3 regions of the Carnobacterium sp. FSL W8-0810 genome follow, and region 1 is predicted to be linked to each of the others. Evidence: a T-box and tRNA genes for the amino acid it is inferred to sense, from the RefSeq annotation. Region 1 holds a T-box; the other regions hold tRNA genes.

Region 1 (6,039 bases):
TTCGTAAAGATGGTAAAGGGACGATTACTGCTGGAAATGCATCAGGACTAAATGATGGAGCAGCTTTTGAGGTATTTACGAAAGCATCTGTTGCTAAAGAACGAGGACTTGATGTAATGGCTAAAATCGTTGATTTTGCTATAGCTGGTTGTGATCCTAATGTAATGGGTTTAGGACCGGTTTATGCAATCAATAAGGTTTTAAGTCAAAACAAACTAACTCTTGAAGACATTGATATTTTAGAGATCAATGAAGCATTTGCGGCTCAAACATTAGGATGTATGAAAGAGTTAGGTATCGATCCTGGAACTGAGTTATATGAACGATTGAATCCAAATGGTGGAGCAATTGCATTGGGTCATCCATTAGGAATGTCAGGCGCGCGTATCATCACTTCACTTTGTTATGAATTTAAGAACCACCCTGAAAAAAAATATGCCATTGCATCAGCATGCATTGGCGGCGGTCAAGGAATCGCATTACTATTAGAGAATGGATCTGTTAATGAATGAAAGAAAAAAGACCTGTAAAAAATTGTCATGAATCATTAGTGATTCAGACACATAGTATTTTTCCCAATCAATTAAATAATCACGGAACGTTATTTGGGGGAGAGCTGATGAGTATGTTAGATGTAGCAGCTTCTATAGCTGTTACGAGGCATGCACGTACACAATCTGTAACGGCTTCAACAGACTCAGTAGATTTTTTGCATCCGATCCAAAGAAATGATGCTATCACAATTGAAACCTATGTATCTGGTGTAGGCAGCTCATCTGTAGAAGTATTCTGTAAAGTTATCGGAGAAAATCTGCTGACTGGAGAACAATATTTAGCGGTCACAGCCTTTTTAACTTTTGTTGCATTCAATACAGATAAGAGTAAGGCGATTGTACCGTTGATCGAACCTGAAACTGAAGAAGAGATATTTGTCTGTAGCGGCTATGAAGAACGTAAGAAAAATCGTTCGATCAAGCGTATATTTAATCAGCAATTTGCCGATAAGATTACTTTAACGAGCTCATTGTTTGATGAAGACTAACGAATTTGCATTGAATCCTCTACATGAATGCAAATGGACTATTTTACTAAAACTAAAGAGTATAAATACAAAAAAGATCAAGACGATTAGGCTATCGTCTTGATCTTTTTTTTCAGTTAGGAAGAGAAAGGATTACATTTGATCTGGAGCTTTTACACCTAATAATCTTAAGTCTTCTTTTAAGATTGTTGCAACAGCTTGGACAAGAGCTAAACGTGCAGGTCTTTGTGCATCATCAGCAAGTACTTTACTATTTGCATAGTATTTATTGAAAGCTTGAGCTAAGTGGATTGCATGTTTAGCAATAACCGATGGCTCAAATTTTTCATAAGCACGCAAGACATCTGTTGGATAGCTTTGCAATAATTTAACAATTTCCCAGCTGTAAGCATCATCCAAATGGTAGTTCACAGTCGTATCGATACCGGCTATACCAGATTTTCTAAGAATACTCATTGCACGAGCTCTTGTGTATTGTACGTATGGACCTGTTTCACCTTCGAAACGAACAACTTCTTCAATAGTAAAGTCAAAGTTGTTTAAACGATCATTTTTTAAGTCATGGAAGATAACAGCGCCGATACCCACTTGATCTGCAACGACTTCTTTATTTGGTAGATCCGTATTTTTTTCTTCGATTTGTTCAAGAGCAGAGGCTACAGCATCATCTAAAACTTCTTCAAGTAAAACGATTTTTCCTTTACGAGTAGATAATTTTTTACCGCCTTGAGTAATTAAGCCAAATGGAATATGGTACATATCATCTGCCCAGTTATAACCCATCTCTTTTAAAACAGCTTTTAATTGTTTAAAGTGATTGCTTTGTTCATTTCCAACAGCGTATAAAGATAAAGCAAAATCATACGTACGTTTACGATAGATAGCAGCAGCTAAATCACGAGTAATGTACAATGTTGCACCATCAGATTTTTTGATCAAAGCCGAATTTAAATTGTATTTTTCTAAATCAACAATCGTAGCTCCATCATTAACTGTTAACACATTTTTTTCTTCAAGTAAGTCTACAACTTCTTGCATTTTATCGTTATAGAAAGCTTCGCCATTAAATGAATCAAATGTAATGTCTAAACGTTCATAAACATGGTTAAATTCTTTTAGAGATTCATCACGGAACCATTTCCATAAACCTAAGGCTTCTTCGTCGCCATCTTCTAATTTTTTGAACCACTCACGAGCAGCATCATCTAACTCTGGTTTTTCTTCTGCTTCTTCATGGAATTGAACATATAAACGCAATAATTCACCAATAGGGTTTTCTTTTACAGCTTCTTCGCTGCCCCAAAGTTTGTAACCGACGATTAATTTACCAAATTGAGTACCCCAGTCGCCAAGATGATTAATTTTGATTGGGTTAAATCCAACTTTAGTTAAGATGTTCGCTAAAGCATTTCCGATTACAGTTGAACGCAAATGACCCATAGAAATTGGTTTTGCGATATTTGGAGAAGACATATCGATAGGAACATTTTTATTTTCACCGATCATAGAGTCTCCGTAGTGAGCGCCTTGTTCTAAAACTTCTTTTAAGACGGCAGCACTAACTCCTTGTTTATTTAAAAAGAAATTAAGGTAAGGTCCAACAACTTCAATTTTTTCAACGATAGGAGAGGTAACCGATTCTCCTAATTCAGCAGCAATTTGTTGAGGGGCTTTACGATAGGCCTTTGCTAGAGCGAATGCAGGAAAAGCGATATCTCCGTGTTCAACTGATTTTGGTTTTTCTAATAAGTTGACGATTTGTTCTATCGACAAAGCTTCACCGATTTGCTCGTTTAAAGCTTGAGCAACTGTTAATTTGTAATCCATTCTTTTTCCTCCTATGTGAGCGTCTGATTGCGCTCGAAAATTTTATATTTAAGTATTTTAGGCATAAAAAAAACGCCTATTTTTGATTCTATGCTAATCAAAAAAGAGACGAGGTTTTCCCGCGGTACCACTCTTGTTGTTTGTCAAATGACGAAACCACTTGTTTTTAGATAACGGCAAACAAAACCGAATAAGCTAGTATTCACTAAAATTGCATGAACGAGGATCATAGCTTAAATCTCTCCGAAGTGCGGTTCCTGAAAGCATCCATTGTTGGCTTACACCGTTCCAACTCGCTAAAAATGTTTTCTATCAGTACTCTCTTCGTCATAGAGTCTATATAATTGAACTTTATTTATTATAGCAAATTGCTCACAAGAATGCCATTGTTTTTAGAAAATAGAATTTTTATTCATATTTTAGTAAAAATATCGCAAAATATAAGCGTATACATCAATTATTTGTTATACTAAAAAAGAAGAATCGTTTAATTAGAAGGAGGCCTTGCAGTATGAAAAAATCTAATCGACAATTAGCAATCAAACAAATTATTACAAATCATGATATTGCTACTCAAGAGGAACTATTGCATTATCTCAAAGAAGAAGGGGTTGAGGCGACTCAAGCAACCATTTCAAGAGATATCAAAGAGATGCATTTAGTGAAAACTACTTCATCAAATGGGAATGTTAAGTACACGATATTCCAAAATAATCGTATGTCTAATGAAGAAAAATTACAATCAACATTAGGAGACGTTGTGATTCGGTTGACCCAAGTGCAGTTTACGAATGTATTGATGACAATACCTGGTAATGCTCACGTTGTGGCTGCATTGTTGGATGCCATTGATTTTCCAGAAATGGTTGGTACTGTAGGCGGAAATGATACTTGTCTAATTATTTCAAAAGATGAAGAAGATGCAAAAAAAATGAATGATTACTTAAACAAATGGATTGAATTATAAAAATAGCATAATACTGTATAGGAGGTATGTATGTGCCTGAGTTTGATTTAGCATCCTTGCAAAATGGATCAGATATTCGTGGAATAGCTTTGGAAACACCAGAGCACGAAGTAACGTTGACCGATGAACGTGTTGAAAAAATTGCTTATGGGTTTGCGGTATGGTTGAAAGAAGTAAAAAAAATAGTAGTAGAAGATGAACACGCTCCTGCAAAAGTTTCTGTTGGTCACGATAGCCGGCTTTCAGCGGATCGCATCAAATCTATTTTTATAAAAGGTTTGACGAAGGCAGGAATCGACGTGATAGATGTCGGGTTGTCTACTACTCCAGCTATGTTTATGTCTACTCAATATGAAGCCTACAAGTGTGACGGTGCTGTTATGATCACAGCTAGTCATCTGCCTTTTGAGTACAATGGATTAAAATTTTTTACAAAAGATGGCGGAGCAGAACACGAAGATATTGACTTTATTTTGCAACAAGCAGATGAGGAAAATATCACATGGAAGAATAAAGAAGGGAACGTTACGAAAGCTTCTCTTTTGAATGAATATGCAAAAGATTTGGTAAACAAGATTCGACTTGGAATCAATGATGCAAAACAATATGACCAACCGTTGACCGGTCGTCATATTGTGGTAGACGCTGGGAATGGCGCAGGAGGGTTTTTTGCTGAAAAAGTTTTGGTCCCATTAGGAGCAGATATCAGCGGAAGCCAATATTTAAATCCAGATGGTCATTTTCCAAATCATATTCCCAATCCGGATAACAAAGAGGCGATGAGAAGCATTCAAGATGCCGTAATTAGACATCATGCAGACATGGGTGTTATTTTTGATACCGATGTAGATCGATCAGCATTAGTTGACAGTAACGGGGATACGTTGAATCGAAATAATTTGATCGCAGTGATCTCAGCAATTTTGATTAAAGAAAACCCGGGTACGACAATTGTGACAAGTTCGGCAACATCAGAACACCTCAAAACGTTTATCACTTCTTTAGGTGGCAAACAGGATCGATACATCACCGGCTATCGGAATGTAATCAATCGTGGTATTCAATTAAACAAAGAGGGAACACCTACCAGTTTAGCAATTGAGACCAGCGGACACGCTGCTTTGTCAGAAAATTACTTTTTAGATGACGGAGCTTATTTAGTTGCAAAAATACTAATGGCAGATGCTGGTCTTAAAAAAGAAGGAAAGAACTTTTCTGATTTGATCACTTCTCTAAAGCAGCCTGTTGAAACGGATGAAGTACGATTTAAGATCTTATCTCAGGATGTACAAGCAACTGGACAAAGAGTCATGGAGAATTTTCAAGCTTATATAGAAACAGCAACAGACTTAACTGTTGAACCCGCTAATTTGGAAGGGGTCCGAGTTAATACTTCGGGACAGTATGGTATTGGTTGGATGTTGTTGCGTATGAGTTTGCATGAGCCTTTACTTGTTCTAAATCTTGAAAGCGATCAAGAGGGTTCTATAAAATTAGTGAGAGAAAAGCTAAAAACTTTTTTCTATGATCAATCTGTCTTAGATTCGTCTCGCTTGTAAAAAACAAGAGAAATGGTTTAAACTAAGTAATGTAAAAAAAGATAGCGAAGGAAGTGTATTAAAATGGGTGAACCGTTAGTAGAAAGCATTGAATTATATAATGGAGTGAAAATTCCTAAATTAGGACTAGGTTTATTTTTAATGAAAGATGAAGATGAATTGGTAAATGCTGTGAAATATGCAGTTGAAGTAGGTTACCGTCATTTTGATACAGCTACCATCTATGGCAATGAAGAATACTTAGCTCGCGGTTTGAAAGAAGCAGGAATCAAGAGAGAAGAAGTTTTCATTACCTCTAAAGTATGGAATTATGACCAAGGATATGACCAAACAAAAGTTGCATTTCAAGAAAGTTTGGATCGTTTAAACACAGACTACTTAGATTTATACTTAATTCATTGGGCTGCTCCAAAATTTGTTGAAACTTGGAAAGCAATTGTAGAATTATATGAAGAAGGAAAAATCAAAGCAATTGGGGTTTCTAACTTCCAAATTCATCACCTTGAAGAACTTAAAAACCAAGGATTGATGCAACCAATGATCAACCAAATTGAAACACATCCTGAATTCCCACAAAATGAATTGCATGAATACATGAAAGAAAATGGTATCATTCATGAAGCTTGGGGACCATTAGGTCAAGG
Region 2 (6,039 bases), 1.5 Mb from region 1:
AACTTAATGATGAACTGTTTTCCATAATTTCATCAATCAAACCATATGCTTTTGCATCTTCTGCAGACATATAGTTGTCACGGTCTGTATCACGTTGAATAACTTCAATAGGTTGACCAGTACGTTCAGATAAAATTTTGTTTAAACGTTCACGCGTTTTTAAAATGTGACGAGCAGCAATTTCGATTTCTGTAGCTTGTCCTTGTGATCCGCCTGATGGTTGGTGAATCATGATTTCAGCATTTGGTAATGCGTAACGTTTTCCTTTTGTACCGGCTGTTAATAAGAAACTTCCCATTGATGCAGCCATTCCCATTGCAATCGTTTGTACATCAGCTTTAATAAAGTTCATTGTATCAAAAATTGCTAATCCGGCAGTTACGCTTCCACCTGGAGAATTGATGTAAATATAAATATCTTTTTCAGAATCTTGTGCATCTAAAAATAGCAGTTGAGCGATTACAGCATTTGCAAGATCATCGTCAACTGGACCACTTAACATAATAATGCGGTCTTTTAAAAGACGAGAATAAATATCATAAGCACGTTCACCTCTGGATGACTGCTCGATTACTGTAGGGACTAAGTTCATAATTTGCTTCCTCCTTAAATGTACATTCCTTTATTGTGTAACTAAAAGACTTACTCAACAAGTTACTAATTGTATTTTACTCTTTTGGTCAATAAAGGTCAATTTTTTTTGCTTGTTATTTTTTTGGAAAAATAATTAAATTACTACTCTTAACACAAAAGTTATCCTTGAAGACACTGACACAATTAGATGACTCTCAATTAAATTCTTACGCTTGCATTTATTCTACTAAAATAGGTTTCATACGATTAAAAAACAAATCAATTATGCTACCTTTATGCGATAATCAATTTGTTTTTAACGGTTTATTTATTATAGAATTTGACTAATAGGTCAACAAAATAATTATAACATAAAAAAATAATTCGAAAATTTTAAAGCTTTTAAATGAAAAGTACAAACCTTTATCCATAGTATGATTGGTCTGATGATAAGAGAAAAACAAAACAGAGTAGATTTAAAAAGAACTTCTAAATCAAATGCGTAGGAATTCTCTCTCTATTCTTCAACTGCTCAATCTTTCATCTTTAAACAAAGGCTGTCTCTCTTCTATTCTCCTAAAATATCTCGATTCTTTTCTTCAAATTCATCTAGTAATGCCCGTGCTCCATTTGTTGTTTCGGTTTCCATTAACTGTACTCTTAAATCACTCGCTCCGCGAATGCCGCGAACATATATTTTGAAAAAGCGACGAAGAGGTTTAAATGAACGTGGTTCATCAACAGTATACTGATCAAAAAGATCTAAATGCAATCTGAAAAGCTCCAATAATTCTTTGCTGCTATGTTCTTTCGGCTCTTTTTCAAAGGCATAAGGGTTATGAAATACACCTCGCCCAATCATAATGCCATCTACACCGTATTCCTCAACAAGTTTCAACCCTGTTTCACGGTCCGGAATGTCTCCATTAATGGTTAAAAGTGTTTGTGGAGCAATCTCATCACGCAATTTTTTGACTTCTGAAATCATTTCCCAGTGAGCATTGCCTTTACTCATTTCTTTTCTTGTGCGCAAATGGATAGAAAGATTGGCAATATCTTGTTCAAAAACATGTGTCAACCAATCACGCCATTCATCGATATTTGCATATCCAAGACGGGTCTTGACACTTACTGGTAACCCTCCAGCTTTTGCTGCTTGAATTAAATCTGCAGCAACTTGAAAACGGCGGATTAGTCCACTGCCTTTTCCTTTTCCTGCTACATTCGGTACTGGGCATCCCATATTGATATCAATACCCTTAAAGCCTTCTTCTGCCATACCAATACTCATTTGACGGAAGTACTCTGGCTCGTCTCCCCATATATGAGCGACCATTGGTTGTTCATCTTCTGTAAACGTCAAACGCCCCCGTACGCTATCCCGTCCTTCTGGATGACAGTAACTTACGGTATTCGTAAATTCTGTAAAAAACACATCCGGCTTGCCTGCTTCACTCACTACATGACGAAAAACAACATCCGTCACATCTTCCATTGGTGCCAATATAAAAAACGGACGCGGTAAATCTTGCCAAAAATTTTCTTTCATTTTTAATAATCGATCCTTCCATAACGGGATATTAAATCATGCTTTCATCCCAAAGTAAAATACACAAACTATCTAACATTTCAATAACGATTTTTCAACATTTGGAATTATACATTCATTTGTAGGATAAGTCCAATTCAGATCATCTTGTTACTATACCTTTTATTGTCATATCTTATCTTTCGAAATAACAGGCAGTAGAACGAACCAACATAAAAAAAGATCCGAAAGTCGTAAGCATTTTTACGAAAATCGGGTCTATGCTCTTCATTCCAGCATTACAACACAGATCTAATAAAGTTTTTGATCTAGCTAGTGCTGTCTTATTCTATTCGTTATTATGCAACTCTCCTATTAAACGGGTGAGGTAATAACTTTACTTGGCATCCTTACATGCCCCCTGAGGGAATCGAACCCCCATTTTAAGAATCGGAATCTTACGTGATATCCATTACACTAAGGGGACTCTACACTAATAACTTGTTAATCGTTCAGCTTTATACTTGCTAAAGTCAAAAACATCAACTATTACAGTGTAGCCCAGTTATAATGAAAAAACAAGAATAAGTTCTAGACTGAAAAACTTATTCCTACAATTTAATAAGTTTATATTTAAGTGATTACTGTTGCTCTTGTTATTTCTGTACTTCTTAGTTTATCTGCCATCTCATTTAACTTACGTAAACGATGATTGATTCCTGATTTGCTGATTGTCCCACTAGGAATCATTTCACCTAATTCTTTTAATGTTACTTCTGGATATTCTAAACGAACAAGAGCAATTTCTCTTAGTTTCGTAGGGATTTTATCCAATCCAATCATTTCGTCGATATACTTGATACTTTCAATTTGCTTACTGGCAGCATCAATCGTTTTATTTAAATTAGCATTCTCACAGTTGACTAAACGATTAACTGAATTCCTCATATCTCTGATGATTCGAACATCTTCAAACTTGAGCATCCCACTCGTTGCTCCAATCAAAGCCAAAAAGTCTGCAATTTTTTCTGCTTCTTTCAAATAAGTGATATACCCATTTCGTCTTTCCAACGTACGAGCATTCATATCGAATTGATTCATCATTTGACAAATATCATCATTATGTTCCTCATAACTTGAATGAATCTCAAGGTGGTAACGACTCGTTTCTGGGTTATTAACTGAACCTCCTGCTAAAAAAGCTCCACGCAAATAAGATTTAACTTTTTGCGTATTTTCCATTATTTCATTTGAAACATGACTATGCAATGACATCCCGTCCATAATAGACAAATCTGACAGCACTTCTTTAGTACCATGCTTTAATCGTACAATATAAACATTATTTTTCTTTAATTTCATTTTTCGACGAACAAGCAATTCACTTTCAACATCAAAATGATCTTTTAATAACACATAAATTCTACGTGCAATAGCTGCATTTTCAGTTTGTACATTTAAAATAAACTTTTTTTCGACCAAACTAACTGTTCCATTCATCCGAATCAAAGCAGCCAGTTCAGCTTTAGCATGTTCTCTATGCACTTCTAATTGAGTTAATTCTTTTTTCACTTCCGAAGCATAAGACATATAGGAGTCCTCCTTTCTTTTTATCTTAATAATTAAAAACTGTTTCGTTTTTCCACGCGTCTATTATCAAAAGCCAGCTTAAACAGTTCATCTACCACTTTTGTTCCATTATGAAAAACTCCTTGATCTCTTAATTCAAGAAAATCATCTGAGATAACAGAGGGCACTTCTTGAGCCAATCCTTTGAAGTCATGCGCTACTTGCACTAAGTATTCATTGTACCGTTCTGTATCCATGTAATTTTCTGGAACTTCCCCAATATTGACCAGTACAGTATCAATGAATTTTTTGTCTAAATGTTGATGCAATACACATACATGATCTGCATCCGTAAAGTTCTCTGTTTCGCCAAGTTGAGTCATAATATTACAAATATAGACTACTTTTGCTTCTGTTTCCTTAACGGCTTGTCCTAAATCATCGATCATCAAATTAGGCAAGATACTAGTAAATAAACTTCCAGGTCCCAACACGACCATATCAGCATCATGAATAGCAGCCAATACTTTTCTAGAAGCTTTAGCTTTATGATCATCTTCTGTGGGTGTTACATAGACTCGCTCTATTTTTTTTCTTTCTTTAGCAATTTTTGATTCTCCAGAAATCTTAGTACCATCCTCAAAGATAGCATGCAAAATCAATGCCTCTTCTGCTGCTGGGTATACGTGTCCATCTACCATCATCATTTTAGATAACAATTGAATCGCTTCAAATATACTGCTTCTCATTTCAGACATGGCCGCAATGATCAGGTTTCCTATTGAATGACCAGCTAAAAAGTGGTCATTTGTATCAAATCGATATTGAAAAATATCTTTTTGGGCAGAGGGAATATTCGAAAGTGATACTAATACGTTACGAATATCTCCAGGAGGAACAATGTTAGCATAATTTCTTAACGTTCCACTGCTTCCTCCATCATCAGCAACAGTTACGATAGCTGTTACGTCGGCATTTTTTGATTTTAGTCCATTTAGAATTACTGGTAATCCCGTACCTCCACCAATAACCACTATTTTAGGGTTATTCTTTTTTCTTTCTTGTATCATGAACGATTCACCGATTCTTTAACCTTCCCTTTATCACGATGCGTAATGTGGACAGGATACCCATCTATTTCGATTTTTTGTGCAATACGTTCTACTAAAGCTACGGATCGATGCTTTCCGCCGGTACAACCAATAGCGATAGTCACATTGTTTTTACCTTCTTTTTTATATCCTGGTAAAATATATTCCAATAAATCTGTAAATTTGCGATAAAATATTTCTGTTTCTGGTTGTTTCATTACATAATCATAAACTGGTTTATCCTGTCCTGTTAACGGTCTTAAAGTATCAATGTAATGAGGATTAGGTAAAAAACGAACATCCATCACGACATCTGCATCAATTGGCAAACCGTATTTGAATCCGAATGATACCATTTCAATTCTAAACAATTCTGTATCCACCGTTTTAAAATTACTATTGATTTTTTCTCTTAATTGTCGCGGTGTCAGCTTCGTTGTATCGATAACGATTTGTGCTCGACCTTTTATGTCTTCAAGTAATTCTCTTTCTTTCTTTATCCCTACTATAAGACGTCCATTCATTGCTAATGGATGTGTCCGGCGTGTTTCTTTGTATCGTGAAACTAGTTCTTCATCGCTTGCATCTAAAAACACTATTTTTGTTGTAACAAATGAGGTATTATCCATTGATTCTAAAGCTGTAACAATCTCTTCAAAAAAAGCTCTTGAACGCAAATCGATTACTAAAGCAATTTTTGTTAATTTTCCAGACTCTTTAACTAATTCCCAAAATTTAGGCAATAAGCTTGGCGGCATATTGTCCACACAAAAATAACCCATATCTTCAAAACTTTGCATTGCTACAGTTTTACCTGCTCCACTCATTCCAGTAAGAATGACTAATTGTAGACTATCGACCATCTTATTCGCCTCTTTCTTTTGGTTCTTTCATTTCCATCTATTCTATTATAGCATGCCGGGTGTGTCGTGTATAGTTATCTATGCCTTTTCGTTAAAGCTTAATTAATCTTTACGCCTTTTGCACTCGCTTAGATCAATAAACCTGATGAAAAGCTCTTTTCACATTGATTGCGTAGTTAGAAAAGGCCCAGAATATAAAAAGAGGTTGGGAACTGTTGTCCCAACCTTTTTTTATTAACCTTTTCTATTCGTTTACGATTGAACGAATACTTTCTTCAAGTAGAATTACTTTATTTTCAATTTCAACCCCTGAGTCATCACAGGCGCCAATATAAAATTTGATTTTCGGCTCCGTTCCAGAAGGACGAATAGCGATCCAACTTTCATCCACTAACTTATATTTCAATACGTCTGC
Region 3 (6,039 bases), 210 kb from region 1:
AAGGTCCCAACTGTATGGGAATTTACATGGGATAAAAGTTTGGTTCGTTTTAATTTAAGTGAAAATCCAAACGGAACCCATTTAGTTTTAAAAGAATATATTAAAGATGTGACAGAGCATACGGCACGTGACGTTGCTGGCTGGCATGTTTGTTTAGATGTGATAGAAAAGGTATTAAAAGATGAGCCAGTTCAGAACCGAAAAGAAGAGTGGGATAAAGTCTATCCTGAATATAAAAAGAAACTGGAAGCCTAGCAAACGAAAATCTTTGAGAAAAGAAAGGTCCCTTTTTAGGGACTTTTTTTAGGTTTCAGAACAATCATCACTTTTGAACCATTTAGGTGTAGATAAAATAGAAATATGACGAATCGATTCTAGTTCTACAACCACATAGTCAGAATCTGTTCGAATATAAATCAAGTTGTCTTCAAATCCACTCACGGTGCCAGTAATATCATCTTTGTAAAGACCGTTTTCTAGAATATCTGTTTGGAGCGTCACAGACAGCTTTTTTGAAAAAGCATGGCTCAAACATTCAGAGATATCTTCTACTGTTTGTTTTACCTTTGGCTCATTAACCTTGTGGCGAATAGCCGCATGTTTCTTTTGTAACTCTGCATGATCGGAGAGGATGAATCCCTGCCACTTGGCCATTTTTCGATCTTGATAGCCTTGTTGAGCAGGAATGAATCCTTTTTCAGGCTGTTCTTGAAAGTCTTTTACCATGTCTACCAACTCCTATAGTGTTTCTTTTTATTATACGAACAAATGTTCTTTTAGTAAAGGCGAACAGATCAATAAAAAAGTTATTGACAGCAAAGTGTATGAACCATATAATACAGGAGTGGTGTATTAATCGGCTCATACACTTTTTTATTTATAGCGTATTAAGCAGGTAGTACAGTTTGGAAAATAAAATTAGGAGGCTGTTATGAAGGTAAATTTCAATAAGCGAGACCCACTTTATGAACAAGTTGTGCGTCACTTTAAAGAAGAAATTGCAGCAGGAAATTTAATCCCAGGTCAAGAAGTTCCATCTAGACGAGAACTAGCAAGTCAATTAACTATTAATCCAAATACAGCTCAACGGGCATATAAAGAAATGGAGGAACAAAAGTTGATTTATACAGAAAGCAATTTGCCAAGCAAAATTACAGAAGACCCATGTATATTAGAAAAGGTCCAAAATGAATTATTGGAAGAAGCTGTTTCTTCTTTTATATCTGCTATTCGTCCAATTCAACTGTCGCTTGATAAAGTTATTGGATTGCTAAAAGAAAAATATGAAGATAGTGTACTTGAAGAAAAGGAGGAGAAAAATGATTGAAGTAAGAGGGATAACGAAAAAATTTGGCCGAAAAAAAGTGTTGAAAGGGATCTCGTTTACTGCTAATAAAGGGGAAATCACCTGCATTATAGGAATTAATGGTGTTGGGAAAACGACGATTTTGAACGGAATCATGAATCTGACACCGATGAATAGCGGCGAGATTTTGATCGATGGAGAGAAAATAAATAAGAAAAGTTATGAAAAAATCACATTTATCCCTGATACAATGACAATGTTGCCAGGATTCAGAATCGAACAAGCTATGCAATTCATGCAAGATTTTTATCAGTCATGGAACCAAGAACGAGCTGATGAACTATTAGGCTTTTTCAAATTAACCAAAGAAGATAAAATCTCTTCACTATCTAAAGGAAACACAGCTAAAGTTAACTTGATGTTGGGCTTAGCTTTGGATGTTGACTACTTATTAATGGATGAGCCTTTTTCAGGAATTGATATCTTTAGCAGAGAACAAATAGCAAATGTCTTTAGTAGTCATTTGATTGAAGACCGCGGAGTGATTATCACGACACATGAAATCAATGATATTGAACATTTGATTGATAAAGTGGTCTTGATCAATGAAGGACAAGTATTGAGAGAATTTAATGCAGAGCAAGTCCGTGAAGAAGAAGGTAAGTCCGTTGTGGATGTAATGAGAGAGGTGTTCCAACCATGAAAAATTATTTAAAATTGGTAAACTTTGAATTTAACCGTTGTATTAAACTTTATTCCGTCTTAATCGGGTTGACTATTGTATCGCAGATCATTGCTGTTTTTGTGGAGTCGAGACAATATTTGAGCATGGTGAATCAAGAAGTCTATCTAAATAAAATTCCCAAAGAAGCTTTTTTAAGCGAAACGGGTGGAATGAGCATGTTTTGGGTAGTAAATAATGGTTTGTTTTTAGTACCGATTCTTATTTGTATCTCAGCGATTTTATTTTATAGTTTCTATATTTGGTATGTTGAGTGGATGGGTAAGAATTCTTTTATCTATCGCTTATTGACTCTTCCAACATCACGAATGGCTATTTTTTGGTCTAAATTAACAACAATTGCTTTAATGATTTTTGGATTGGTTTCCGTTCAATTGATTTTATTGGTAGCGGAAAGTCAGCTATTAAAGGCATTGATCTCAGATGAGTTTAGAATTGATTTATCGATCCAAAAAATAAGCCAATTATCCTTTTACCTTTCCGTTCTTATGCCAAAAACATTTTTGGACTTTCTGACTTACTATGGTATTGGATTTATTTTACTCTTTTTACTATTTACCGCTATTTTATTCGAAAGAAGCTTTCGATTTAAAGGAGCAGCAATCGGTATTGGCTATGGTATTGGTTTATTCTTTATCTTTTTAGCACCCGTTATGGCTAGAGACTTATTTAATTTTAATAAGCTTTATCCAAATGAAATCATGTTCCTAGAATTTATTTTAGGAATACTTGTCATAGCAATAAGCTGTTGGACGAGCCGCTACTTATTGAATAAAAAAGTAACCGTATAAAAGGAGGCGAAAAAAACTATGAAACGTTATGTAAAATTAATCATTATTGCAATAGTCATTTTATTATCCATTGGAGTCTATTATATTCAACCTATGTTCAGTGCGGATGAGAGACCCGAATTCAAGATCATAGCGAATAGCGGGGATGAAACATTGAGTGAAAATATGGTCTTAAAGGGTTATTACTCAGAGAATGTGATGTTAGGAATGGGAATCGGGGATGACCTAAAAATCACATCAAAAGGGACCACCTATTATTCAGAGAGTACGAATAGTTTTCAATCACAGACCAGTGAAAGTGACTATGAAAAAATAAATCAATTGCAAGAGGATTACCGAAGATTTATGCGCGGTAAGGAACCGAATTTAGCAAACTTTTTTGAAGATGACACACTATTAGCTTATGCAGAATTGACCACCAATAATTATTCTTCTGTCACAGAAGATGAAGAGTTTAAAATCGAAGTGCTAAACAAGAAAACAAATAAAGAATCATCATTTTCAGTAGACCTTCCTAAAGGCACAAACTATTCTTATATGTATATAGAAGATATAGAAGTAGCGAATAACCAATTGATTATTGTCACAAACGGGTATTCTTTAAACAACGAAAACGAGCAGGATGAACACCACTTTTATTCTATCAGTCTGCCGAACGAAAAAATTGAAAAAGATGAAAGTCTGCAACTGGACCTAGTAAATCTAGACGGTAAACAAATTCAATATGTTGAATTATTGAGCGGAATGAACACGGTTCAGACATCAAAATTTTTGGTGTACCGTGTAGAAATCGGTGATGAACAATCAGAAACAGAACTGTATGAAGATCAAGAGATCTATGAAACTACTTACGAATTGATTGGTGTAAATATAGAAACTGGCGAACAGTTTTTGATTGACCTGTCAGATGAAGTAGGAAACCAAGCATTAAGTAGTGCTTTTTCAATAGAAAAGGATATCCTTTACTTTTACAAAAAAAATAAAGAAACCATAACGATCTATACTTACTCTTTAGAGCAAAAAGAATTAAGAGAAATGGAAACAGCCGAATTATCTGAAGCTCAAAAAACGGCTTTAAAAGAAGAAGTAACATTGTCTGTTTATAACGGGGCAGCTTTCTTCGTGAACAATGATAAAATAAAAGGAAAAGATCAGCACATTATGGCTTTTGACCTTGAATCAGGTAAAGCCGTTTTTGAAGGATCTTTAATAGAAACCAAAAAACAATCCGCTACAAATTCGGAACTGTACCTTTATGAAGTGAATTTTCAAGAATAATAGACACTAAAAAGAATGGCCTCTTTTCCAAGTTCAACTTTGGAAAAGAGGCCATTCTTTTTATATTTGATTGTACTAATAAAATGATCCTAGAGAGATTTGAACTCCCGACCTAACGTTTAGGAAACGTTTGCTCTATCCACCTGAGCTATAGGACCTTTTTAACACAGGTTCTATTTTCTCATAATTTAAAATAAATGTCTAGGAGGAATAAAAAAGTAAATGGTTTGTTGTGGACCACAATCCTTAATCAAAAAGTTCATCTTTAGGTATACGGCCAGATACGGGTAATTTAAAAACATTACGATCCAACACGAAGATATCAGTCAATTGTTGTGCCATTTCAGCAGGCGTTGAAACATAGGATGTTGCATCCCATTCAACTAGATAACCATATATCCCATTCGCAACATAGGCACCAAGAAGATCTTGATACTTTGGAGAGTACGGTGTAGTCGACAAAAAGTTGTTAATTAAAAAATCTTTTAAAAGAGCAGAGAAATGCATTTGGAAATTTAAGAAGCCAACTGAATGAATGGCTAAATGGAAAAACTGGCGATGCTCATAAATAACGGCAAACAGAGCATCAGATAAAGGAACGGTTTGTAACTGAGAGTAGTCGATTTGTCGGTAGTTATCTTGTAATACAACCGCTAAGTAATCTAAGAACTGGTCTTGTAATTCTTTTAGAATATCTTCTTTATAGGCATAGTGTTTATAAAAAGTACCTCTATTGACTCCAGCTTTATTGACGATTTCGGTAATTGTGATCGTTTTAAAATCATTTTCTTTTAACAATTCAATAAACGCTTCAGATATAGCCTTTTTACTTCGCATAATGCGTATATCGACTACTTCTTTTTCTGACATAATGGTTCCTCCTGCAATTAAGCCCAAAATCAATGGATAGATAGTGAAAAAATCCGGCAACTTGTATTTACAAATAGTATACAGTAAATGAAAAGCTAAAAGCGAAAAGGGGTTGAAATAATAAGTGAACAATTGGTGACAATTAGGTGATATGTCACTATTTGTTCAAAAAAAGTCTGTTGAAGAGGCGTATTTTATCCGAAATTGAACTGAAATGGTTATAAATGAACCAAGAGAGAAAAAATTGCAAAAAAGTACATAGAAATAAAAAAACATGTGCTATAATTAGGTGGAATAAATAAAGCGGTTAATATTTTTAAGGGGTTGAAAGGAACGTATGGGTATAAAGAGTCTAGTTAAAAAATGGATCGGGGTCCAAGACAAGGAAACGACTTCAACGGATGTAGCAGTTCTGGAAAAAAGTGAAACCGTTTTTTTAGAGAAGGATAAAAAGCTTAATGAGCAAATAGAGTATGCTGCGATCTTTAACATGATCCAACAAGAAGTTGCATTGACTGGTATCGTATTAGCTTCCCAATATGATGAAGAATTGGCTAGTGATGTGGTTAAAGTAGAAGTAAGTGGCATTCCGGTTGTCATTACTCGTGAAGAGTTAGGTTGTACGCCACATAATCTTCCTTTGATGCGTTACGTGGGTGAAACGATTCAATTCCAACTAATCGAAGCCAATGAAGCAAATGGGATGGTGATGGGTTCTGCTAAAAAGATAAAAGAGAAAGAATTCGACAAACTCTATCATGAGCTTAAAGATGGAAAACAATTTCAAGCGAAAGTGACTAAGATTTTGCGTTATGGTGCGTATTGTGTGATTGGAGATATCTCTGTTCAAATGTTGAATAAAGACTTTGCTGAAGACCACACCACAATCGGTGATGTTTTAGAAATAGGGGATGCCATCGATGTGCGATTCAATCGAATTACTGAAAATAAAAATTTAAGAGTCGAACCTCTTGTAAGATACAAAAACGGAGTATCTGTTTCATTAACCGAACTGGAACCAAACCAAGTGGTATTAGGAACGGTTAGAAGTG

Evidence for each region. A T-box is a leader RNA that pairs with one kind of tRNA and senses whether it is charged. The one in region 1 lies ahead of argS (arginine--tRNA ligase), so its partner is inferred to be a tRNA-Arg.
Region 2: it has a tRNA-Arg gene. The T-box ahead of argS (arginine--tRNA ligase) is inferred to sense a tRNA for this amino acid. The anticodon was not compared.
Region 3: it has a tRNA-Arg gene. The T-box ahead of argS (arginine--tRNA ligase) is inferred to sense a tRNA for this amino acid. The anticodon was not compared.

What each region holds. Positions count from the first base shown of each region.
Region 1 is NZ_JBBOWO010000001.1:1,689,086-1,695,124, forward strand. It holds gene NST49_RS08175 (thiolase family protein) at 1-512, shown strand, start outside; gene NST49_RS08180 (acyl-CoA thioesterase) at 509-1,042, shown strand; gene argS (arginine--tRNA ligase) at 1,175-2,869, opposite strand; T-box leader at 2,971-3,209, opposite strand; gene argR (arginine repressor) at 3,381-3,836, shown strand; gene NST49_RS08195 (phosphoglucomutase) at 3,863-5,395, shown strand; gene NST49_RS08200 (aldo/keto reductase) at 5,459-6,039, shown strand, end outside.
Region 2 is NZ_JBBOWO010000001.1:223,311-229,349, forward strand. It holds gene clpP (ATP-dependent Clp endopeptidase proteolytic subunit ClpP) at 1-592, opposite strand, end outside; gene NST49_RS01160 (tRNA dihydrouridine synthase) at 1,142-2,122, opposite strand; tRNA gene NST49_RS01165 (tRNA-Arg) at 2,517-2,588, opposite strand; gene whiA (DNA-binding protein WhiA) at 2,735-3,691, opposite strand; gene NST49_RS01175 (gluconeogenesis factor YvcK family protein) at 3,724-4,740, opposite strand; gene rapZ (RNase adapter RapZ) at 4,737-5,624, opposite strand; gene NST49_RS01185 (phospho-sugar mutase) at 5,869-6,039, opposite strand, start outside.
Region 3 is NZ_JBBOWO010000001.1:1,474,477-1,480,515, forward strand. It holds gene NST49_RS07140 (SRPBCC family protein) at 1-255, shown strand, start outside; gene NST49_RS07145 (hypothetical protein) at 304-726, opposite strand; gene NST49_RS07150 (GntR family transcriptional regulator) at 932-1,327, shown strand; gene NST49_RS07155 (ABC transporter ATP-binding protein) at 1,320-2,009, shown strand; gene NST49_RS07160 (hypothetical protein) at 2,006-2,839, shown strand; gene NST49_RS07165 (hypothetical protein) at 2,858-4,117, shown strand; tRNA gene NST49_RS07170 (tRNA-Arg) at 4,202-4,275, opposite strand; gene NST49_RS07175 (TetR/AcrR family transcriptional regulator) at 4,364-4,987, opposite strand; gene NST49_RS07180 (hypothetical protein) at 5,325-6,039, shown strand, end outside.